4 regions of the Neobacillus sp. KR4-4 genome follow, and region 1 is predicted to be linked to each of the others. Evidence: predicted binding sites of a transcription regulator. Region 1 holds the regulator's gene; each other region holds the start of a gene.
The links. Region 1 encodes Rex, which represses fermentation and respiration genes when NADH is low (regulators of the CRP and FNR family bind a similar motif). Its sites were predicted from a motif close to TTGTGAAATATTTCACAA; they were not measured.

Region 1 (6,141 bases):
TTTTAAGGTGTCTTTTGTCAATCCTTTCGGGAGGTCTTCGATAAGAGACTTTTCCTCTCGGTGCAGGATCTGCTGGTCCAGTACGTCTTGATTAATTACATGTTGTGTCTGAATAATCTCTGTTTGGTTCTTATAGTCAACTAACGCTCTGCTAAATCGGTCAAATTCAAAAGGTTTAATTAAATAATCTACAGCTCCGTACCTCAAGGCCTTTTTAATCCGCTCCATGTCTGACGCTGCTGAAATAATAATTACATCGGTCTCTTTCTCATTTTCGCGGAGGTAGGTTAACAGCTCTAAACCTAGTTTCCCCGGCATAAATATATCAAGCAAGATCAGATCGATTTCTAGCTTTTCCAATTTCATAATCGCCTCATCTACAGATGCAGCCATTGCCATCAATTTAAATCCAGGGACCTGCTCAAGATAGCGTTTATTGAATTCAGCCACCATTGGATCGTCATCAACGATCATCACTCGGATCATTTCTGTCCCCCTCCCCATCATATGGTATATACACGGCGAAAACGGTCCCTTTTTCAGGTTTTGATGATAGAATTAAATCCCCGTCCAACTTTTTAACCGCCTGCGAAACGAGATACAATCCTAATCCTCTATTTTCGCCTTTTGTGGAGAATCCTTTGTTGAAAATTTGGTTTTGTATTTCTTCACTCATCCCTTTTCCGGTATCTTTTACTTCAATTGTTAAAATATCATCTGCATAATCAAGGGAAACTGTTACTTTTTTGAGTGGACAACCGCTCACAGCCATAATCGCATTATCAATTAAATTACCTAAAATCGTAATCAGTTCATGTGTTATATCAGAATCCTCGGGTTGAGGAATTGGTTGTTCACACAAAACTGATAACTCTGTCCCCGATTCCCTTGCATAACTTAACTTTCCAATTAAAAAGCCTGCTAATACAGGGTCCTTTATTTTTTTGGTCACAAAGCCAATTTCGTTATTGCGATGATTAACCGTTTCATTGATGTATTCAACAACTTTTTCATAATACCCTGTATGGACCATCCCTAAAATAACATGAAGCTTATTCATATATTCATGTGCCTGGGCTCGAAGTGCATCGGCGTAAGTTCTCACTCCAGTCAGTTCTTCGGCGAGTACTTGTATTTCTGTTTTATCGCGAAAAGTTGCAATGGCCCCTACGACCTTATTCCCAACAATAACAGGGACTCGATTAGTTAAAATGGTCATTCCATTTAAATTCTGTTCTTCATCCAATTCAGCTTTACCCGTTTGTAAGAGATCTTTTAAGCGCGTGGTAGACAAATACCTTTCTATATTTACCCCCATCGGATTATCCGGCAGTCCTGCCTTGTGAAACATCTTTAAAGCAGCTCGGTTGACAAGTGTTATCTTTGACTCTTGATCAACCGCGACAATTCCTTCTCTGACGGATTGAAGCATAGCGCTTCTTTCTTCTAATAATTTTGCGATCGCAAACGGCTCAAGCCCAAGTAAGATTTTTTTGATATATCTAGCTAAAATAACAGCCCCAAGAACACCGATTAATAGACCGATCAGGGTTCCAATATAGATCCCAGTTCGGCTCTTTTTGACGGCCTTTTCCACATTATCCAGCGAAATCCCAACGGCCACTGCCCCGATTTGTTTCCCTTTTTCGTCCTTAATGGGTGTAAAAGAGCGTAATGAAGGTCCCAGCGATCCCTTTGATATTGACGCATGCTCTCTTCCTTTTAAAACAGGTCCTTCATCTCCACCCCTGAATGGCAACCCTATTTTATTACTGTCGGGGTGGGATTTTCGAATGGCATTCATATCCATCACGACAATAAAGTAAACATTTGTAACTTTCCTCATTTCATTTGCATAGCTTTGAATGTCCTTTTCATCGCGTTTCCCACTCATCGCCTCAATCACAAGCGGACTATGTGCAACCATGCGAGCTACACTTCTTGCTTGCTCCGCCTGATTCTTTTCCGTCTCTGAAGCAATTCTGGAACTTATAAGTAAATCCGTTATCAACAGCGAAAAAGTAACCACTACACAAACGAATACAATAATCACTGATTTTAAACTCCATCTGCCCCTTCTCATATTTCCCTCCAGCTGTACCGGGTGTCAGGCACCATCTTGATGCACCCCTTGATGACAATGTAATCATTCAGGTAAGTAAAGTAAACGCAAAAAAGCTGCAAAGCTTGCTATGACAGAACTTTGCAGCATTAGAAGCTTTCTTTAACTTATCAGTAATATAGCTCCTGCTAAAATAGGGGTCAGGACCATCGCACTTTTTAAAACGGGCTGAGGTGCAAAGTCCGTAAACTTGGCCCCGACATAAGAACCAATCATGGTTCCTGCCACCACTTCAATTAACAATGGGAAGTTCAAGTATCCTTGAAAATAATAGCCAGCTCCCCCTGCTAAAGCGATGGGCAGAATAACAAGCATGGTTGTACCCACCGATTGTTTAAGCGTAAGTCCCAAGATTAAAAGCAGTCCGATTTGAATGAACGGTGCAGCACCAATCCCAAATGTCCCAGACATCAACCCGGTAACCAAACCGACTAGCGCTGCTTTCTTAATAAGAAGAAGGTTGCTTGGTTCGTCTTTTTTATAGTTTGCCTTAATTTTTTGAACAATAAACAATCGTACGACCAAGATCAAAGCGGATAGAAACAACATCCCTGCGGTTAACCAATGCAAGGAATGGATGGGAATCAAACCAGCTAGCTTTGAACCAAAATAGGAAGCAATCGACCCAAATCCTCCGACAATTAGACCCGTTTTAATCGAAATATTTCCTTGCCGAAAATGACTGTACGCACCTGACAAGGTAGTAAACACCATGGCAGCTAAAGATGTCCCTAAAGCGACATGGATGGGAACTCCAAAAACCACTGTTAAAATGGCAATAATAAAGCCAGAACCTCCTGCTCCGACAAATCCTAATAATACCCCAAGTACAAACATAGTCAGCACGATCGCCAACTTCATCCCCTCCAATTGCAAAAACCCTAGATGTCACTCTAGGGAATGTGTGATCTATAATCCCGATAGTAATCGCTTGCAAATAAACTACCTACATCTTAGTCCAGCCCTCAGTATTTTGATAGATTATGTAATTAAAAAAAGCAGGGTATGAAGCATACAAAAGAGCTCTCCACAAATGTTGTGAAAAGCTCTGCTCTTAACTAAATTACTATTCTTCTTCCTCTAATTCCACCGTCGGATAATGCTTTAAAAAATAAACAAGCGATTGCAGTTCCACTGCTAAGTCAATATGATGGACTCTAATTTGCGGGGGAACATTTAAGCGTGCTGGCGTAAAGTTTAATATTCCCTTTATATTTGCACTCACAAGTCGATCAGTAATCATCTGTGCAACTGGGGCTGGAACCGTTAATATCGCAACGGATATACCCCCCTCAGATAAAACCTTCTCCAATTCATCCATATGATAAACCGGGACCTCGCGAATTTTCGTTCCCATTTTTTCTGGATCCACATCAAAGGCACATTCTATTTTCGTGTTATTATTCTTTAAAAAATTATAGTTTAAAAATGCCGTGCCCAAATTCCCTACCCCTATTAAAGCAACCTTTGTTAATTCATCCTGGTCCAAGGTTTTACGAAAGAAGGAAATCAAATAATTGACATTATACCCATAACCTTTTTTTCCTAATGCTCCGAAATAAGAAAAATCGCGGCGAATCGTGGCTGAGTCGACCTTTACGGCTTCACTTAGTTCGGCTGATGAAACCCTTTGCTTACCGGAAGAATGCAGGTTTTTAAGAAATCGGTAATAAAGGGGCAGCCGTTTGGCTGTCGCCTGTGGTATTTTCATTGTTTCATTACTCATAATCTCCCACACCCCATGGATAATTTAGTTAAAAATCATTTAACTTTTTCGTTTCTCTTAAAATCACCATTTTTACCGCCTGTTTTTTCGACAAGATATGTAGGGCCAATCACCATACCTTTATCAACGGCTTTACACATATCATAAACCGTTAAAGCGCATGCTGACGCAGCTGTTAACGCTTCCATTTCTACACCTGTATTCCCCTTGGTTTTAACGGCTGCCGATATATTTAAGCGATAATTCTCTTCTGTGTCCTGCTCCCAGGAAAAAGATATATTAACCCCCGTTAAGGGGATCGGATGACACATCGGAATCAAATCCCACGTCTTCTTTGCTGCCATGACCGCAGCTACCTGTGCCACTGCTAAGACATCACCTTTTTTTATCGCGTGATTCGTAATTCTATCGTAAATTTCTTTCCTAACTGTAATACTGGAATGAGCAAGTGCCGTCCGTGCTGTTTCTGGCTTATCACTGACATCGACCATTTTTGCTCGGCCTTCTTCATTAAAATGCGTTAATTCTGCCATATAAATAATCCTCCCTTCAAATCATACACTATTTTTCCTTATCTGTCTGTGAAACTTTGAACGAAATTCAAGGTTTTTGCCGATTTAACACCTTCATCCACCTAATCTGCGCCTCAGTTTATTGCCGATATACGGGGAATAAGGTACACTAAACCTATGTAATAGAGGTGAAAAAGAATGATTTTGTTACAGGTTAATCAACTACAAAAATATTATGGTGCTGACCTAATTTTATCGAATATTAAATTAGAATTACAAACTCGAGACCGTGTGGCTCTAGTTGGTCGCAACGGGGCAGGAAAATCAACATTATTGAAGATTATTGCTGGCCACTTGTCACATGATGGCGGTGAAATCATCAAACCAAAAGAAGTAATGATTGGCTATTTAGCCCAAAATACTGGTTTAGAGTCCACTTTGTCGATATGGGACGAGATGTTGACTGTATTTGAACCGCTGCGTTTAATGGAAAAGTCACTTCGGGCCCTTGAAGAGCAAATGGCCGATCCTAATGTATTTGATGATACTGGAAGATACGAGAGAATCCTAAAAGAGTACGACCATCTTCAAGTGAAATTTAAGGAGCAGGGTGGATATCAATACGAGGCAGAGCTCCGTTCTGTACTCCATGGGTTAAATTTCCCTGATAAATCCTTGATGATATCAAGTTTAAGCGGCGGACAGAAAACGCGTCTTGCCCTTGGTAAACTGCTATTAACTAAGCCCGATATCTTAATATTGGACGAGCCGACCAACCATCTTGATATTGATACCCTGTCCTGGCTGGAGCAATATTTACAAAGTTATCACGGGGCCATTTTGATTGTTTCCCATGACCGCTATTTTTTAGATAAGGTGGTTACGCAGGTATATGAAGTCTCCCGTAAGCAAATCCAACGATTCACAGGCAACTATAGTGCCTACCTAGATCAAAAAGCGGCCAATTATGAGCGTGATTTAAAGCTTTTTGAAAAGCAACAGCAAGAGGTGGCAGATCTTCAGGATTTTATCAACCGGAATTTGGCACGTGCATCAACGACCAAACGAGCCCAAAGCCGCCGCAAAAAGTTAGAGAAGATGGAACTGATGGACCGCCCCTTAGGAGATGAAAAATCGGCAAACTTCTCGTTTGAAATTGAAAAACAAAGCGGCAATGACGTGTTAACGGTCGATTCCCTTGCTGTCGGTTATCAGGGCGAAAAGGTCTCAGAAGCCATTTCTTTTCGTGCCTTTAAAGGAGAAAGCATTGCCTTAGTTGGCCCAAATGGAATTGGTAAATCAACCTTATTAAAAACAATTATTAAAAAGCTTCCTGCCCTAGACGGAACCATTCTCTATGGAACAAACCTTTCCATCGGATATTACGATCAGGAACAGGCTGAATTAACTTCCAATAAGCGTGTTTTGAATGAACTCTGGGATGATTACCCGTTAAAAAACGAAAAAGAGATTCGAACGGTTCTTGGTAATTTCTTATTTTCCGGTGATGATGTCTTAAAAATTGTCTCCACTTTAAGCGGTGGGGAGAAAGCTCGACTTGCTTTAGCTAAGCTGATGTTGGAAAAAGCCAATGTTCTAATTTTAGATGAGCCCACCAACCATTTGGATTTAGATAGCAAGGAAGTTCTTGAGAATGCATTAATCGATTACCCTGGCACAATTCTTTTTGTCTCCCATGACAGGTATTTTATTAACCGAATTGCCACAAAGGTCTTGGAACTGAGCCGCCATGGCAGTACAGAGTATTTAGGGGATTATGA
Region 2 (6,141 bases), on a different contig from region 1:
CTCCGTTACCAGTATTTATTAAATAAGAATATTGCTCGAATTCTTTCAGAGGACGAGATTCAACAGGTCATTGATTCGACTAAGGATTTCTCCTATGCGCAGCTTAATGAATTATATACATCGATTGCCCTTGAATGGCATTATGAACAAAAAGTGGATGTGAAACGTCTTTGTGCGGATTTAAAATCGCTGCAGCAAAAACAACAAAAACAAGAATGGGATCAAGATCTTTCTTCTGCCTCGATTGGATTTTCAGGGTTTAGTGATGAGTATTAATTTTTATAAAGTGGTTTGCTTATGAGAGTGATTGGTATTGATTTAGCGGGTCCAAGTAATCACAAAGATACTGTATTGACTGTATTTAACCAACAAAATGGTCAATTAAATTTCTTGAAATTAATTAGGAATATAGGGGATTTGGACATTTTAAAAGAAGTAGAGACTCAAAGTCAATTAGATGAAGTCGTTATCGGGATCGATGCCCCTTTATCGTATGAAGATGGGGGAGGGGATCGGCAAGGGGATAAACAGCTTCGTCAGTATATTGTCTCAATTGGGATGAGACCTGGATCCATCATGCCGCCAACTTTAAATCGAATGGTATATCTTACTCTTAGAGGAATTAAGCTTAGTAGAGAAATAGGGAATCTAGCTGCAAGATATGCGATTTCGATTGTGGAGGTGCATCCAGGTGCAGTGATTGGATCAAGACTTCTTGAAGGGGATCTGGAATATGTCTTGAGCTACAAACAAATTCTCACAGCAAGAACCTGGATTCGAGACTGGTTTGCGGAGCAAAAATTAACCAATCTTCCTGTTTTTATTGATGAGGAAAGCCATTTGATTGATGCCTGTGCTGCTGCATTAGGAGCATGGCATTGGAGGGATCCATCGTTGCAGCCAAAATGGTCATTCCCGCCAAATCCTCCTTTGCATCCTTTTGGATATTGTTGTTAGCCGTATTCCTACCACAGTATTTAATACTGTGGTATTTTTCTTTACGGTTTATTATTTCTAAATTATTTGAATTCATTAAATTTAATATAAATTCTGTATATTGTACTTGTTTTTTTCCTAAAAATTACCTATAATTAATTTTACCACTATTGCCCAATTGTTTACCTGCCATTACTTTTTCACTAGATAAAATAAAAGAAGTGCCCCTATAGGGACACTCATTTAAAATTGGTTTAGTTGGATCTTTCTTCTAACCAATCCGCTATCGTTGGGTACGTTATTTTTGTGGCTTGACTGCCAAAAGTAATCGAAGTATGTCCAACAGGTAACACTTTAAATTCTTTATCCTTACTTGAAATCACATTCATCAATGCCTCAACTTGATGTGGCGGGGCAATTAGGTCGTTTACCCCAGCTAAATTGAGCACATTAGCCTTGATATTTTCAAGTTTAACCTTTTTACCTCGAATAACCATTTCGCCTTTGATCAGTTTATTATTTTGGTAGAAGTCTCTAATCCACTGACGGTAGGCTTCACCAGGGAAAAGAATCCCGTCATTTAACCATTTTCGTAGAAGTTTAAAGCTTTTAATAAATTTCTCATTATCAGCACGCTCTACGAGACTAATTAATGGTCCAAAGTTGGTTCCCATTGGATTGATCATTTTATTTCCAAAGTCAATCATTTCTGGTGGAATCACACCAAGGGTTTCTACGACTTTATTAATATCGAAATAGCGCTCATCCAGCATCGGACCATATGAACCGCTATTTTCAAAATTAAACGGACTAGTCATAAAGATAAGGTTGCGAATTGGTAATTCAGGGTGTAGTGCCGCAAATGCAGACGTAATTGTTCCACCCATGCAATAACCAAGAATCGATACTTCCTCAGCTTTAGATTTTCTCAATACCTTACGAACTGCACGAGGGATATAGTCCATAATGTAATCATCTAGTTTCATATTTCTATCTTCGTAACCTGGTGTACCCCAGTCAAGGAGATAAACATCAAACCCACGCTCAACTAGATATTCTATTAAACTGCCACCTTTAGTTAAATCCAAGATATATGGTTTATTGATTAGAGCATAAACTAAAAGAAGGGGAGTTTTATATTTTTTTGGTTGGTCAGAAATATACCGGTAAAGCTTCGTTTTATTTCTAGTCCAAACAACTTCTTTCGGTGTAGGTGCTACTTCCGGTTCAGGCTCGGTCGTTAACACTTGAGTTGCCCTGTAGACACGTTGATACATCTCTTGATACTTTTCAGGCGCAAATTCGAGTACACCATTCCATTCTTTTGGCATCAAAACGTTAATGACTGTTCACTCCTTACAAAATTTATTTACTCTCTTAATATATAAAGAAAGTTGTACCTTCATGACAATTACATGTAAAGTCCACCGTTAATATTTAATTGTTGACCAGTGATATAGTCACCATCTTTACATAAGAAAACGACACCACGAGCAATTTCTTCTGGTTTACCTAAACGTTTTTGTGGAACTTTTTCAACGATTCCTGCAAGAACTTTTTCAGGAATGGCTTGAACCATCTCAGTACCAATAAATCCAGGGCAAATCGCATTAACAGTTACATTGCTTTTAGCTAGCTCAAGAGCAAGTGATTTAGTATATCCAATGAGTCCTGCTTTTGCTGCTGCATAGTTGGTTTGTCCAAAGCCGCCTGCTTGGCCAATAATGGACGAAATGTTGATAATACGGCCAGCGTCTGATTCAAGAAGGTAAGGTAGAGCAGCAGAAGTATTGTTGTAAACACTATTTAAATTTACATCGATTACTTTTCTCCAATCTTCTTCGCTCAATTTTTTGAACGTGCTGTCTCTTGTAATTCCTGCATTATTTACAAGGATATCTAATTTGCCGTAATGATTGATTGTTTCTTGTACAAGGTATGCTGCTTCATTACTTTCTGAAACATCTGCTTGAACAGCGTATGCCTCTCCACCAAACTCATTAATTTCTGCTACTACTTTATCTGCTAATTCTCTGCGGATATTATAGTTAATAACAACTTTCGCGCCATTCTTAGCTAGTTCTAATGCAATCGATGCACCGATACCTCTGCTGCCGCCTGTTACAATCGCTACTTTGCCTTTTAATTCTGTCATTTTTCTGCACCTCATCTATAGTAGTTGTTTAAATAATCCTGCTGGTTTAATCCATTATTTTGTATTACATGCTAATATGTAATCCGTTTTTATTTCTTTTCTTTTTGTGTATTTAACAGAGTAAGAATTTGATTCAATTTATTATCCAAATTCTTCACATCTTTTTTAACATTTGACAATTCTGATTTAAATGACAACTGACCTTCATTATTTTCTAATTTTTGTTCCAGTTTTTCTTCAAGGTCGTCAACTTTTGCATCCACATTAACAATTAACGATGAAATGTTAGCGATGTCATTTCGAGATGGAACATTCATAAACTCTAAATATTTTAATGTAGATTCATCGATCATTTTTTTAAATTGAAGATTCATCTCCAACAACTGTCCCATCCCTTGAGAAGGGTAATCATTGCCGAATTTTTCATCAAATAATTTGCTGGATTGGGAATAAATATCTTTCCACATATCATAAACATTAAAGTCTTCCGTACCCAATTTTCCATCAAATAATTTACTAGATTGGGAATAAAAATCTTTCCACATATCATAAAAATTAAAATCTTGGTTCATTCTTTCTACCTCCTTGATTACTTTTTTGTTGACGTATCCATCATACTAACTTGTTTGGAATATTAAAAGGAGAAAGTTTAAAAATTCACAAAATACATTTCTTCATTTTTTGACAAAATTCTCACTTTTTCGCGAAATGACCTAGGAATTTAACAAAAGTTATAAGTAGAAAGAATTCAGCATACTATGGTTAAAAATGGTAATAATGGGTTTCGTCCCCCTTATTATAATTGTTTTGTTGTTTTCTTTATCAATGTGCCTTGGGATGATGATGAGTGTAGTTGTTCTTTTGAGAATAGTAAAAATGAGGTGATAGTATTGGAATTTAATGAAAAGGTCGTGTTAATTACTGGTGGTGCACAAGGAATCGGCAAAGAAACGGCAAAACAATTTCTTCAAGAGGGTGCAAGTGTTGTAATTTGTGATTATGATGAGTCAGCTGGGAAAAATGCATTAGAAGAATTAAATAGTGAAAAGTTAGCGTTTTTTAAAGTGGATGTAACAGACAGTGCACAGATTGAAAAGATGGTCAGTGCCACAGTAGAAAAGCACGACCGAATCGACATTCTCATCAATAATGCTGGAATTACACTAGACGGCTTTCTTACAAAAATGGATGAATCCGCTTGGGAAAAAGTAATTTCTGTAAACCTCTCCGGGGTTTTTAAATGTACGAAAGCGGTTGCTCCTTATATGTTAAAGCAGGGGGCAGGGGTTATTCTCAACGCATCCTCAGTGGTCGGTTTATATGGGAATATTGGTCAAACAAATTATGCGGCAACCAAAGCTGGTGTAATTGGGTTGACCAAGAGCTGGGCAAAAGAATTTGGTCCAAAAGGGATTAGGGTCAATGCAGTCGCTCCAGGCTTCATTGAAACAGGCATGACGGCTGCCGTGCCAGATAAAGTCCTTGAGTTTATGAAGGAAAAGACACCGCTCAAGAAACTTGGAAAACCAGAAGACATTGCCGCAGCGTACTTATTTTTGGCTTCAGATAAAGCCAATTATATAAACGGAACGATCTTAAGTGTGGATGGGGGATTAGTAATTTAAATTGCATAGCCAAAGCTAAGAGGGAGAATTTGGTTTTCTCTCTCTTTTTTATTGTTAATATTTTGAATAAATAATATTGAAAAATAATTCAAATAAATATTTTTCTACAAAATTCGTCATTTTTTAATGTATTTCAACATAAGTGCCCTTACACTATTGTTTTTTTTGAATGTGACATTTTCCGTTGCCATTCATTGGTTTAATCCCTAATTTTTAAAAAAGTTTAATAGATTTTTGATTAATAAAGGGTGAAAGTAATAAATACATAACTCTGAATTTGTCGAATTGTTTGTCGCAAAAAGTAGGGCTAAATGGTGTAAAATTTGTGAGGAATTATTCAAATACATAAATCAGCTTTGGAGGAGATCAGAATGTCAGTAAATGAAGTTGTCATTGTAAGTGCCGTAAGAACAGCTATTGGTAGTTTCTTAGGGAGTTTAGAAAATGTATCAGCCACTCAGTTAGGTACAACTGTCATTAAAGCAGCTATTGAAAAAGCTGGAATTAATCCAAATGATGTGGATGAAGTTATTATGGGGAACGTATTACAAGCAGGATTAGGACAAAATCCGGCAAGACAAGCTTCTCTTGCAGCGGGTATTCCTCAAGAATCACCAGCTTTTACCATTAATAAGGTTTGTGGATCAGGCTTAAAGGCTGTTCACTTAGCAACACAAGCCATTCTTGCTGGGGAGTCTGAAATCGTTGTTGCAGGTGGAATGGAAAGTATGAGTCAAGCTCCATACCTGTTAAAAGGCGGACGCAACGGTTTCAAAATGGGCGATCAGAAAATGTTAGACAGCATGATTCAAGACGGTTTATGGTGTGCGGAAAATAACTACCATATGGGAATCACAGCTGAAAATCTTGCTGAAAAGTATGAAATCTCACGTGCAGAACAGGATGAATTTGCTGCATGGAGTCAGCAAAAGGCTCAAGCAGCGATTGAATCGAATCGCTTTGCTGATGAAATCGTTCCTGTTGAGGTACCTGGAAGAAAAGGACAAGTAACATTATTCAGCCAAGATGAGTTCCCTCGTTTTGGAGCAACTGCAGAAGGTTTAGGTAAACTTCGTCCTGCATTTAAAAAGGATGGATCTGTTACTGCTGCTAATGCTTCAGGCATTAATGACGGTGCGGCTGCATTTGTTGTGATGAGCCGTAAAAAGGCAGAGGAATTAGGAGTTACTCCTCTCGTAACTATCAAAGCGAATGCTTCTGCAGGTGTAGATCCGAGTATTATGGGAATCGGACCTGTCCCAGCTGTGAAAAAAGCTCTTAATTCAGCGTCTTTATCTTTAGAAGACATTGACTTAATTGAAGCAAATGAGGCATTTGCTGCTCAATCAATTGCAGTTGATCGCGAACTTCATTTTAGTAAAGAAAAACTAAATGTTAACGGCGGTGCGATTGCACTTGGCCACC
Region 3 (6,141 bases), on a different contig from region 1:
TGTCAGCAGTAACCTTTCGGAAAGTGTCAGCAATGATTTTCGCGGAGGTTGGTACTACATCTCCATTCTCCACATTTTCAGCAGTAATGCCGAATTCGTTAAGCATTCCAGGTGTGCTCGTAACCACATGCCACGCAATTCTGCCTAGCGTTCGGTCTTCTGGGGAAACTTCTTGTTGAAGTGATTGGTCCGTTAAAACATCTAACACCTTTTGCGTAGAGGATGCCTCTTGATTCCATTCTTGGATAAATTCAGATATTGATGTATACATGATTTTTTTCCACCTACTTTGATACGTTTAACAATAAAAGTATATCATTCTTACCATTAACAGCAAAATTTACCACATCAAATCTATTTAAAACTCCTCTACGGTTGAAATATATGGTAAGTTTCGGTACATTTGTGCGTAGTCAATCCCATAGCCGACAATGAATTCATCTGGGATGACAAAGCCTACATAATCAACTGGCAAGTCTACTCGCCTTCTTTCAGGCTTGTCTAAGAGCGTGCAAATTTTTACTTGTTTCGGCTTATGCGCTATTAAATGACCGCGCAAGAAATGCAATGTCAGACCGCTATCTATAATATCCTCAACAACTAGGACATTCTGATTGGTAATATTTGCATCAAGGTCCTTCAGTAATCTTACTTTCCCTGATGACTCTGTCTCGTCCCCATAGCTTGAAACGGAAATGAAATCAATATTAATATTCCCCTTCATCTCACGAATCAAATCAGCAGCGAAGATAAACGATCCTTTTAAGACGACGATTAAAATAATGTCCTCATTATTGAAGTCTTTTTCAATTTGTTCTGCTAACAGCTTCACTCGTTCTTTAATTTCTGTTTCAGAAATCATCACATCTTTAATTCTATAACCCACGATTTCCACCTCATTCTAAAAAATAAAAATGCCAATACGAAAAATCATCTAATTTGATTTTTCGCATTGGCATCGATTGTTATACCCCTTTATAAGCAAGGCGGTAAATTTCTGCTAATTCAGTTATTAGCGGAAGTTTGGGATTTGCTGTGGTGCATTGGTCTTCGAAAGCCCGATCTGCTAGGTAGTCAACTTTGCTTTCAAATTCAGCTTTATTTATATGGTTTGCTTCAAGGCTCATTGGCACTTCCAATTCCTGTGCCAATTTAATAATGGCTTGAACGAGGCTTTCTACACCTTCCTCGGTGTTACTTGCAGGTAATCCTAGAATTCTAGCGATTTCAGCATAACGTTTGTCAGCTTTGAAATGATTGTACTTCGGAAAAGCTGTAAATTTCTTTGGCTTGGCGGCATTATAACGTATTACATGTGGCATAAGTACAGCATTTGCCCGTCCGTGTGCAATATGGAACTCGGCACCAAGTTTATGGGCAAGACTATGGTTTATTCCTAAAAATGCGTTAGCAAACGCCATACCAGCAATTGTTGAAGCATTATGAACCTTTTCTCGAGCTTCTTCATCCTGGCCGTTTTTGTAGGCTCTAGGCAGGTACTCAAATACGAGTTGGATGGCTTTAATTGCGAGGCCATCAGTATAATCATTTGCCATACATGACACATATGCTTCAATGGCGTGTGTCAAGACGTCCAATCCAGTATCGGCTGTAATGTGTTTTGGCACCGTCATCACAAATTGCGGATCGATAATGGCAACGTCAGGAGTTAATTCATAATCAGCCAGCGGATATTTAATATTTGCTTCTTTATCAGTAATGACCGAGAATGACGTTACCTCCGAGCCTGTTCCAGAAGTGGTAGGAATGGCCACAAATTGTGCTCTTTGGCCAAGATTAGGATATTTTACAATCCTTTTGCGAATATCTAAGAATTTTTGTTTTAAGCCAAAGAATTCGGTTTCTGGATGTTCATAGAACAACCACATTCCTTTGGCCGCATCCATTGCGGAACCACCGCCAAGTGCAATGATTACGTCAGGCTGGAAATTAGCCATCATTTCTGCACCCTTCATCACCGTTTCAATGGACGGGTCTGGTTCTACTTCTGAAAAGATTTCACAATGCACATAATCAGGACGTTTTCTTAAATAGTATAGAACTTTATCAACATATCCTAATTTCACCATTCCAGGGTCTGTAACAATAAAGGCTTTTGAAATTTTTGGCATTTTTGCTAAGTACTGTGTCGAGTTTTTTTCGAAATAAATTTTAGATGGTACTTTAAACCACTGCATATTAATATTCCTTTTCGCTACTTTTTTTATATTCATTAAATGAATGGTACCAACGTTTGTTGAGACAGAATTTCCGCCATACGTACCACAGCCAAGGGTCAATGACGGCATATAAGCATTATAAATATCACCGATTGCACCTTGTGAGGATGGGGCGTTGACAATTATACGTCCCGCTCTCATTCGCAAGCCAAAATTCTTGATCACAGATTGGTCAGTGGTGTGAATAACAGCGGAGTGCCCTAAACCGCCAAACTCCAGCATTTCCTCGGCCCGTTTGAATCCTTCTTCAAGATTACTTACCATATAACATGCAAGGACAGGGCTTAATTTTTCCCTTGAAAGTGGAAATTCAGGACCGACTCCAGTTAATTCTGCGACAAGAATCTTTGTTTCGTCAGGAACCTTCACTCCAGCCATCTTAGCTATTTTAGCGGCAGCCATTCCAACAATATCAGGGTTAACGGCATAAGAATGTTCATTAATAACCAATTTTTCGACCTTCGCTTTTTCTTCCTCAGTTAAAAAGTAACAATTATTTGAAATCATTTCTTGTTTAACATGATCGTAAATTTCTTTATCAACAATAACCGCTTGTTCCGAGGCACAAATCATCCCATTGTCAAAAGTCTTTGATAAAATTAAGTCATTCACTGCTTGTTGAAGATTTGCTGTTTTTTCAATGTAGCAAGGGACATTTCCTGGTCCAACACCTAGTGCAGGCTTACCTGAACTGTATGCAGATTTCACCATTCCCGCTCCGCCTGTGGCAAGAATTAATGAAATTCTCGGATGATTCATCAGGGCTTGAGTAGCTTCGAGCGACGGTGTTTCAATCCATTGAATACAATTTTCTGGTGCTCCTGCCTTAATGGCTGCATCTTTTAGGACTCTGGCCGCTTCACTGCTGCATTTTTGTGCCGATGGATGGAAAGCAAAAATAATTGGATTTCTCGTTTTTATCGATATAAGTGCTTTAAACATTGTAGTCGATGTTGGATTGGTTACTGGTGTAACTCCGGCAATAACCCCTACCGGTTCCGCAATTTCAATCATGCCTTCATGTTCATTTTCGTTAATAATTCCAACGGTTTTATCGTATTTAATATTATGATAGACATATTCTGTAGCAAACATATTTTTGATGATTTTATCTTCATATACGCCTCTCCCAGTTTCTTCAACCGCTAATTTCGCCAGCGGCATATGCTGGTCAAGACCTGCCAAAGCCATTTCTTTGACAATTTCATTAATCATTTCTTGGTCAAAGCTGCGGAACTCAGCCAAAGCTTTTAGACCATTCTCGACCAGTAGGTCCACCATCTCTGTTACATCTTGCTTTTCTTTAACTGCCTTTTCTACAACTACCATTGTAATACCTCCGTTTGATTAATTATTTGTGAAACTTTTCACAAATTAAATTAAAAAAAATAATCTATTAAGCGGGTATTTTCTCAGGTGTCTATTTATTTGTTCTTTTGTGAGTCATTTCACATAATTGATTAAAAAAATGTTTTCTACTTAATCTTCTTTCACAAATGGTTATTCACAGACTGGATTACGGGGAATCTTTTCAAATAATATGTCCGACAGAACCTTTGAATATTTTTTTACAATGATCACGTAATTAACTGTCCAAATATAGGAGGGAATTTCTTCATTTTCTTTAAAATACATCGCCTCAAATTCGTCCTCTACTGTTTCTTCAAATAAATCCAGGCTATAAGTTTCAGAATCTGTAGAGAAGGTCTTCCATTCACAAACCATCATGTCTTATCACTCCTTGTTTGTTTATGGATTCATCATAACATAGATTTTTAATAATAATTTGTGAAGTAATGAACAATATGTGAATTGTGGTTAATTTTACTAAAAATAGTCTATTTCCATATTTGACGATGTTTTCAACTGATAATATCGGAATATATATTGTGAATAGGGTATTTATTTGAAAACGTTTACAACCAATAAACTATTTTAATATAATATTAAACTGAATTAAATATGCTTAATTCCTAATCAAAGATGATAGTGGCAAATTAAGGGTTCCGGTCATTTAACAGCTATCTTAATACCGGAACCCCACATGAAACTAAATTTCAGGCAATTATATATCGTTAAATCAATTTAATTTCTCTTGGCAGTTTAATAGAAGTCAGAATGTCCGTCTCCCTCACACGGTCCTCTGCATAAGAGGAACCACTCAAAATCTCGTGATCCAGATAACCCGGATGACACATTACTTCGACCGTTTGCCCGTCTTGAACACGTGTGACCAGTTTCTCAAAGTAATCATAGGTCGCTCCCGCTCCATAAAAATCATGTAAAAACACATCCGAAAATGCAGCAACTCCCTCTACTGCATCCAATGAAAAACGTCTAGCACTTAAATCGTATTTTTTTGCCAGCATTTGCACCACCGGTAAAAATTCCGGAATCGTATGGACATGATGATGGCTGTCAAAATGAGTCGGTGTAAGACCTGTTTCAAGAAACTTATCAATTTGCGCACTCCACTCTCTAGTCAGTTCGTCAAGCGATATCTCCCGTTGCTCTTTGAATTCAGAAATTCGTTTAAAACTGCCAGTCTCATTCACTAGTGATGGAACTTCAGTTAAAAGCGGCTTCCCACAGGTGAGGACCAGATGAATCCCGACTTGAAGATTTGGATTAGCTTTCGCGAGCTCCACGGCATGCGCCACACCAGGCATGTTCATCATTATTGTGGTGGAATTAACAATACCATTTTTATGAGCATCAATAATTCCATAATTAATGCCTCTTGAATACCCAAAATCATCTGCGTTTACAATTAACTTAATCATGCGATTATAACCTCCTCTTTACCAGAGAAAAGGCAGCAGACCCGCTCCCTTTTTGTTAATTTTCGGCTTTTTATACCTATCTGTTGATTTCCGTTCCAGGCACTTCGCTTTCCAATCAACCGTGTTTCGAAATCAGAATTAACTTTTAACACAGTCTAATTTTTAAAGAATCGAGGTAAGTATTTTTTATGTGCTTCTAACAAATCGTCGACGATTTGTTTCGCAATGGTATCAGAAGCAACCAATGGATTAATTGTTAGCGCAAGGATTGCTAGATTATAGTCTCCCGTTACCGCTGCTTCGGCTGCGACCCGTTCAAATGATTTAATTTGTTGAACAAGCCCTCGGACCGGCACGGGGAGATCGCCCATCACAAGTGGTTTTGGACCCTCTTTTGTAATGATACAGCTAACCTCAACAGCAGAATCATTAGGAATGCTCGCGATAGAACCATTATTTAACGTATTAACCGGTTGAATATCCCCTTTGTCATTATAAATAGATGAAATTAAACGGACTGCTGCATCACTGTAATATGCGCCACCCCGTTTTTCAAGTTGTGAAGGTTTTATTGATAGATTAGGATCCTTATAAAGTTCAAAAAGATCCTCTTCTAACTTTTTCACCACTTCCGCACGTGTCCCAACCGTTTCTGCATTTTTGATGTCTTTTTCGACCATTTCACGACTTTTGTAATAATAATTGTGATACGGACATGGGAGGACCCCTAAAGCTCGGATAAATTCAGGCTCCCAGCCCTGCCCTTGAATATTCTTTACGAAACTTGAATTTTCTGGATTGGTTAAAAATTCAATGACCTGATCTTTTACACTAATGCCATCCATGTAAACATCTAAGCCGTACACCATATGATTTAACCCGGCAAAGTCAATACGGACACGGGAATGTTCAACTTTTAGTAGTTTTGCGATTCCCATTTCCATCCCTATCGGTACATTACAGAGTCCGACTACCTTGCGATGGTCACTATAGCGAAGAACCGCTTCCGTCACCATCCCTGCCGGATTGGTAAAGTTAACGAGCCACGCATCAGGACAAAGTTCCTTCATATCTTTAACAATATCCAAAATAACTGGGATCGTGCGAAGTCCTTTAAA
Region 4 (6,141 bases), on a different contig from region 1:
GCTATTTCAATCGCAACCACAAAATAATTGGGATGTCTGATATAAAGATAAGGACCTTTTTTTCTCACCTTTGCATCTCGCAAAACAATTATCTTCGTGTTCCAATACCTTCCAAGTGAAATAATCACCCAAATCCTCATGATTTGCATCAATAAGAAAATTGATAAGAGGATCGGCCAAAAATTAGAGAGTTCCCTATTCCCATAAACTTTTTCAGCAACTAGGCAAATGAAGAACAGTACATGCATCAAAACCATCAATCGATAATGTTTTTTACCAAATTCGATAGCACCTTGGTTCTTCATCCATTTTTCATTCCGTTTTGCGATACTAAGTTCTACCACACGTTGAAAAATAATGAAGCCAATGATGATTTCGAATACAAGAAATCCTTCCATTTACCTCCACCTCATTAAATGCAGTTCTGAACTAAACCCTGGCCCAAGAGCAGTACCAAGACCATAGGCACCTTTTGGAATTTCTTTCTCCATGAATCGCTTCAGCACAAAAAGGATTGTCGCTGAAGACATATTTCCAAACTGTTTTAGCACATCAAGTGAAACCTTTGTCATAGAGGGAGGAATTTCTAATGATTTTACATAAGCATCGATTACCTTTTTTCCACCTGGATGGGCAATAAAATATTTAATTGTTTTAAGTTCTACATGATTTTCTTCTAGAAACTCCGTTACATTCGGCTTTAACCAATTTTCAATTATATGAGGAATATCGCGAGAAAAAACGACATATAACCCGTTACTCTTTATATCCCATCCCATCACATCTAAGGAATCCGGCATAAGTGTTGACTGAGTTGCAATAATGAAGGGTGAAGTCTTCTTCTTTCTGTATTCACAATAATTTGAATCATCACCGCAAACTAACGCACAGGCAACACCATCAGCAAATAAGGATGTACCTATGAAATTACTTTTCGATAGATCATTACGCTGAAAGGTCAAGCTGCAAAGTTCCACAGAGAGTACAAGTACCTTTGCTTTCGGAAAAGCAAGGCAGTATTCACGGGCTCTTGATAACCCTGCAGCACCACCTGCACAACCTAGTCCCCATATTGGAATCCTTTTAGTATGAGGCAGGAAGGGAAGTAAGTTCATAATTCTCGCTTCGATGCTTGGAGTAGCAATTCCGGTGGTTGAAATAAAAAAAATGGCGTCAATCTCCTGATAAGGGATTTCCCTTGTTAAGAAATCAGAATTATATAAACACTTCTCGATTGCTTCTCTTCCAAGTTCAACCGCTGACTCAATATAAGCCGTATTTTTTTCTTCAAACGTTTTATCTTCTTTAAACCAATCAATATTTTTTACAAAATGCCTTTTTACAATTTGGCCATTTTGAAAGGCGCGTAAAAGTCTTTCAATGTCCTTAAAAGAATCGGAAAACAGCTCGCGGGCAAACTCCGATGCTTGATTTTGGTTTACTTCAAATGGCGGCGTTACCTCTGCAACTGAAATTATCGTCGGCATATCTTATCTCCTTCGAGCTATGTAAGGGTATTTTTTCCAGCTTGAAGATATTTATGCAGATAGGTCAGCACATAAAAAAAAAGCCCCCTTTAAGGGAGAAACCGAAGTTTCTCTATAAGGGAGCAAACGTTTTGAAGGTTGTTGCTGTGCTCTTAAATTATATAATGGATGCTAATTTCGTTCATCAGCTAATGTTTTCCAATTTTAACTTCCTAAAGAAAAGCAAGTAATATGCTTTTCTTGATCTAATTTTTATCAGGCTGCTTTTGAACTTCAATCTTAATTTTATTTTTTACTAAAGTTCCACAAATTTTACAAATTTCCACATTGTCATACAAGAGACGACATCGTTCGCAATAATATTTTTCCACAAAAATCCACTCTTTTCTAGAGGAAAATAAGATTTATTATTATCATATTTTCGAACTTCGAGAGTGTGACATTGATTCCAAAAGATATCTTTTTATCGTTTATGAAGGATTATTCAATTACTTTTATCACAGAGGAAGTGTGATAGTTCACATTTTATTCACAAATACCCTGGGGTGATTGTGATATAAATCACTGTTATATCAATTTTATAATATTAACATAGTAGATACCTAAGGAATGAACAATTCGTGAACTATGATATTTGTTATTTTTTCATCACAATTGTTTTGTATTATGAAAGAGAACTAATCAATTATTTTTTACTCTGAAGGGAGTGCGGGGGATGGCGAAGGCGGAACTTAAAACAAACAATAAAACAGAAATTGAAGACAGCTCTTCTCTTAAAGGGACATTAGCGTCCGTTTTCTTATTAGGAGCTTTTATTGTTGTTACTTGGGTAAGTGTCTATTACTTATTTGTTGATCGTTTTTAATGATTGAAGGGGGAAAAGATTATGCATATGCATAAATTCGAAAAAATTTGGCTAACCTTTGGAATTGGCGCTCTGGTTGTTTTCTTAACAACTGTAGGTGTAAGCGCGTTCTATCTTGGCAACAAGCCGCCGAGCTGTTTAACGACGATTAATGTAGATAAGGTCGATCAAACGAAACCCTTTAATAAACCGGGATTACATAAGGTTGAAGGGAAAGATTGGGACTATGAGTTAGTCTATGTTGCTTCGGCTTTCTCCTATAATCCAGTAAAAGTGGAAGTACCCCTTGGAGCAAAGGTGAAAGTTATTGCTACAACCAAAGACGTCGTCCATGGCTTTGAGGTTGCGGGAACAAATATCAACATGATGCTGGAGCCTGGTTATGTCAGTGAATATACGACAACATTTGATAAAGCAGGAGAATATTTAATTGTTTGTAATGAATATTGTGGTGCTGGACATCATTTAATGAGTTCGATGATTGAGGTGAAAAAATAATGACTAACTCCATAACAACGAAAGTAAAAGTGGACCCGCGAGATGCAAAGCTTTCAATGGCGCATTTTTTTGTTGCCTTCTCTGCTCTTGCACTTGGAGGTTTAATGGGGCTATTACAAACCCTTGTCCGTTCCGGAAAATGGGAGCTTCCATGGGGCATAGATTATTACCAAATCCTTACTGTCCATGGTGTGTTAATGGGATTGGTTTTAACGACGTTTTTTATTATGGGATTTCAATATGCTGCGGTAAGCAGAACCACTGGAGGTCATTCAACTGCTGCCCGGCGAACCGGCTGGATCGGTTTTTGGATAATGTTAGTAGGAACTTTAATGGCAGCAACCATGGTTTTACTTAAAGAAGCTTCAGTACTTTACACTTTTTATGCACCACTAAAAGCACATTGGATTTTTTACTTAGGTTTAACGTTTGTAGTAATTGGAAGCTGGATTGATGGTTCGGCTCAAATCATGACCTATGCAAAATGGCGGAAAAACAATCCAGGTCAGCCAAGTCCATTATTGAGTTTTATGGCTGTAATAAATACTGTCATGTGGATTATTGCTACATTGGGCGTTGCAGCGACGGTATTGTTCCAATTACTTCCTTGGTCTCTTGGATTAGTGGATACTGTTGATGTATTAGTAAGTCGGACTTTATTTTGGTATTTTGGTCACCCACTCGTTTATTTCTGGCTTTTACCTGCGTACATGTGCTGGTATGCGATTATCCCGAAAATTATCGGTGGAAAAATTTTCTCTGATTCATTGGCACGCTTGTCATTTATTTTGTTTCTGCTCTTCTCGATTCCGGTTGGTTTTCACCACCAATTAACAGAGCCAGGGATTGACCCTGCTTGGAAGTTCTTACAGGTTATCTTAACATTCATGGTTATTATTCCATCGTTAATGACTGCTTTCTCGTTATTCGCTACGTTTGAAAGATATGGTCGCTCAAAAGGAGCAACAGGCCTTTTTGGCTGGTTTAAAGTTCTGCCTTGGAATGACGCTAGGTTTACTGTTCCATTTATTGGGATGGCTTCATTTATTCCTGCTGGTGCTGGTGGGATCATTAACGCTTCCAACCAAATGGACCAAGTGGTGCATAACACCATTTGGGTAACTGGTCACTTCCATTTAACTGCGGCAACATCCGTTGTGTTAACGTTCTTTGGGATTTCTTATTGGCTTGTTCCACATTTAACCGGCCGCAAATTAACAAAAGCTATGAATAAATTAGGTATCATCCAAGCTTGGGTATGGTTCATTGGAATGGCCTTCATGTCGGGTGCCATGCATTTCCAAGGCCTTTTAGGCGGACCAAGACGTTCTGCTTTCTCTACTTACGGTGGAGCCAAACAAGCAGCTGAATGGGTTCCATATCAAATTGCACAAGCAGTGGGTGGAACAATTTTATTCCTAGGAATTATTCTGATGATTATCATATTCATCAATCTTGCCTTCTTTGCTCCTAAAGGGGAAGAAGAATTCCCTGTAGCGGTAGCTGAGAATCTTGAGGAAAAAACACCAATGGTATTTGAAAACTGGAAATTATGGCTAGGAATTGCCGCAGCCTTAATTCTTTTCGCTTACACGATTCCATTTATCGATATTATTCAAAACTCCCCTCCAGGCTCAAAAGGATTCCAGACCTGGAGTAAATGGTAAGTAAGAAAAGCGCAAGCTCCCTGGAGCTGGACAATTCTCAAAGCAAAATATTAATAATGAAACAAGACTTCAATCTTTTCGATTGAAGTCTTTTCTCATTAATTTAATCTATATACCTTTCCAAACTTCTCATATAGATAATCAATTAAATATTGGGGATTTAGCCCCTCTCCGGTAACATCCTGTAAGATTTCAAGCGGCTTTTTCATTTTGCCGTATCGATGGATATTAGCTGTCAGCCATTCTTTGATTGGAATAAGGTTCCCCTCTTCGACTAATTGATTAAAATTCGGTAGATCTTCGGCCATTTTCTGCTTAAATTGTGCTGCATACATATACCCTAAGGCATAGGAAGGGAAATAACCAAAGCTGCCTCCCGCCCAATGGACGTCCTGCAGCACACCCAATGCATCATTTTCAGGACGAATGCCCAAATACTCTTCGTACTTATCATTCCATAACTTTGGTAAGTCCTTCACCTCAATTTCATCATTAAATAACCCTTTTTCAATTTCATAACGAATTATCACATGGAGCGGATATGTTAGTTCGTCCGCTTCAATTCTAATGAATGATGGTTTCGATTCATTAATAGCACGATAAAAATCTTCAATTTCCACTTGGTCAAATTGTCCAGTTGCATAGTCCTTCAGCAGTTGGTAATTATTTTTCCAAAATGAAAAGCTTCTTCCCAGGATATTCTCATAAAAAAGGGACTGCGACTCATGAATCCCCATAGAGGTACCCGTGCAAAGCGGTGTACCAATTAAGTATTTGGAAATATTCTGTTCATATAAAGCATGACCACCTTCATGTATCGTCCCAAAAACGGCAGTACGAAAGTCGTTTTCATTATAATTTGTGGTCACACGGACATCACAAGGGTTTAATCCTGTTGCAAAAGGATGAACCGTTTCATCCAGACGGCCTGCTTTGAAATTATAACCCATTTTTTCAAGAATTTTTAAACTCAATTCACGTTGGTTTTCCTTAGGAAATTTTTTAAATAGAAAATCAGTTTTAGGTTTGTTTGACGACTCTGAAATTTGTTTGACTAAAGGCACAATTTTCTCCCTTAGTTCCGCAAATACTTGATCTAATACATTCATCGTCATACCAGGCTCATACATATCTAATAACACATCGTATTTGTTTTGTTCATGCCCCCAATAACCTACGAATTTCTTAGTCATAGCAACCAGTTTTTCTAAGTAAGGACTGAACAGAGCAAAATCTGAATGTTCTTTCGCTTCCTCCCAAACACTTTCAGCCTTAGATTGGAGAATGACAAACTCTTTATACTCCTCAGCGGGGATTCTTTTATTTCGTTCATAATCTTTTTTGCACTCATCGAGAATTTTTCTAGTTCTTTCGGACAGTGGCTGTTTTCCTAAACTTGCTATATATGCAGCCATTTCCTCAGAGGTAGACATTTTAAATACTTCGGAGGAAAGCATTCCAATCACTTCAGACCGTCGCTCCACACCTTGTTTGGGAGCCCCTGTTCTTAAATCCCAATATATTAATCCTAATGCTTCATTATAGGCTGACATCTTTTTCACGTATTCCAAAAACTCTTTTTCTAGTAGCTGCTTATTCATTCCATATCCCCCTTTAGATTCCC

Region 2: a site for Rex is predicted at 3,737-3,754, ahead of ACE198_RS14135 (polyhydroxyalkanoic acid synthase subunit PhaR). Genes of this name have one in related genera too.
Region 3: a site for Rex is predicted at 3,596-3,613, ahead of adhE (bifunctional acetaldehyde-CoA/alcohol dehydrogenase). Genes of this name have one in related genera too.
Region 4: a site for Rex is predicted at 1,994-2,011, ahead of ACE198_RS06205 (cytochrome c oxidase subunit 2A). Genes of this name have one in related genera too.

What each region holds. Positions count from the first base shown of each region.
Region 1 is NZ_JBHHJU010000040.1:33,657-39,797, forward strand. Features, by position in the region: gene ACE198_RS26050 (response regulator) at 1-486, opposite strand, end outside; gene dcuS (DcuS/MalK family sensor histidine kinase) at 464-2,083, opposite strand; gene ACE198_RS26060 (sulfite exporter TauE/SafE family protein) at 2,225-2,977, opposite strand; gene ACE198_RS26065 (redox-sensing transcriptional repressor Rex) at 3,189-3,848, opposite strand; gene moaC (cyclic pyranopterin monophosphate synthase MoaC) at 3,884-4,381, opposite strand; gene ACE198_RS26075 (ABC transporter ATP-binding protein) at 4,559-6,141, shown strand, end outside.
Region 2 is NZ_JBHHJU010000012.1:82,594-88,734, forward strand. Features, by position in the region: gene ACE198_RS14115 (AAA family ATPase) at 1-276, shown strand, start outside; gene ACE198_RS14120 (DUF429 domain-containing protein) at 298-957, shown strand; gene phaC (class III poly(R)-hydroxyalkanoic acid synthase subunit PhaC) at 1,191-2,267, opposite strand; gene ACE198_RS14130 (3-oxoacyl-ACP reductase) at 2,348-3,091, opposite strand; gene ACE198_RS14135 (polyhydroxyalkanoic acid synthase subunit PhaR) at 3,181-3,663, opposite strand; gene fabG (3-oxoacyl-ACP reductase FabG) at 3,982-4,716, shown strand; gene ACE198_RS14145 (acetyl-CoA C-acetyltransferase) at 5,088-6,141, shown strand, end outside.
Region 3 is NZ_JBHHJU010000024.1:7,173-13,313, reverse strand. Features, by position in the region: gene ACE198_RS20515 (DinB family protein) at 1-271, opposite strand, end outside; gene hpt (hypoxanthine phosphoribosyltransferase) at 359-886, opposite strand; gene adhE (bifunctional acetaldehyde-CoA/alcohol dehydrogenase) at 966-3,569, opposite strand; gene ACE198_RS20500 (hypothetical protein) at 3,741-3,968, opposite strand; gene chbG (chitin disaccharide deacetylase) at 4,316-5,023, opposite strand; gene ACE198_RS20490 (6-phospho-beta-glucosidase) at 5,179-6,141, opposite strand, start outside.
Region 4 is NZ_JBHHJU010000004.1:212,992-219,132, forward strand. Features, by position in the region: gene ACE198_RS06195 (isoprenylcysteine carboxyl methyltransferase family protein) at 1-398, opposite strand, end outside; gene ACE198_RS06200 (type III polyketide synthase) at 399-1,487, opposite strand; gene ACE198_RS06205 (cytochrome c oxidase subunit 2A) at 2,203-2,352, shown strand; gene ACE198_RS06210 (cytochrome c oxidase subunit II) at 2,374-2,850, shown strand; gene ACE198_RS06215 (b(o/a)3-type cytochrome-c oxidase subunit 1) at 2,850-4,517, shown strand; gene ACE198_RS06220 (carboxypeptidase M32) at 4,616-6,118, opposite strand.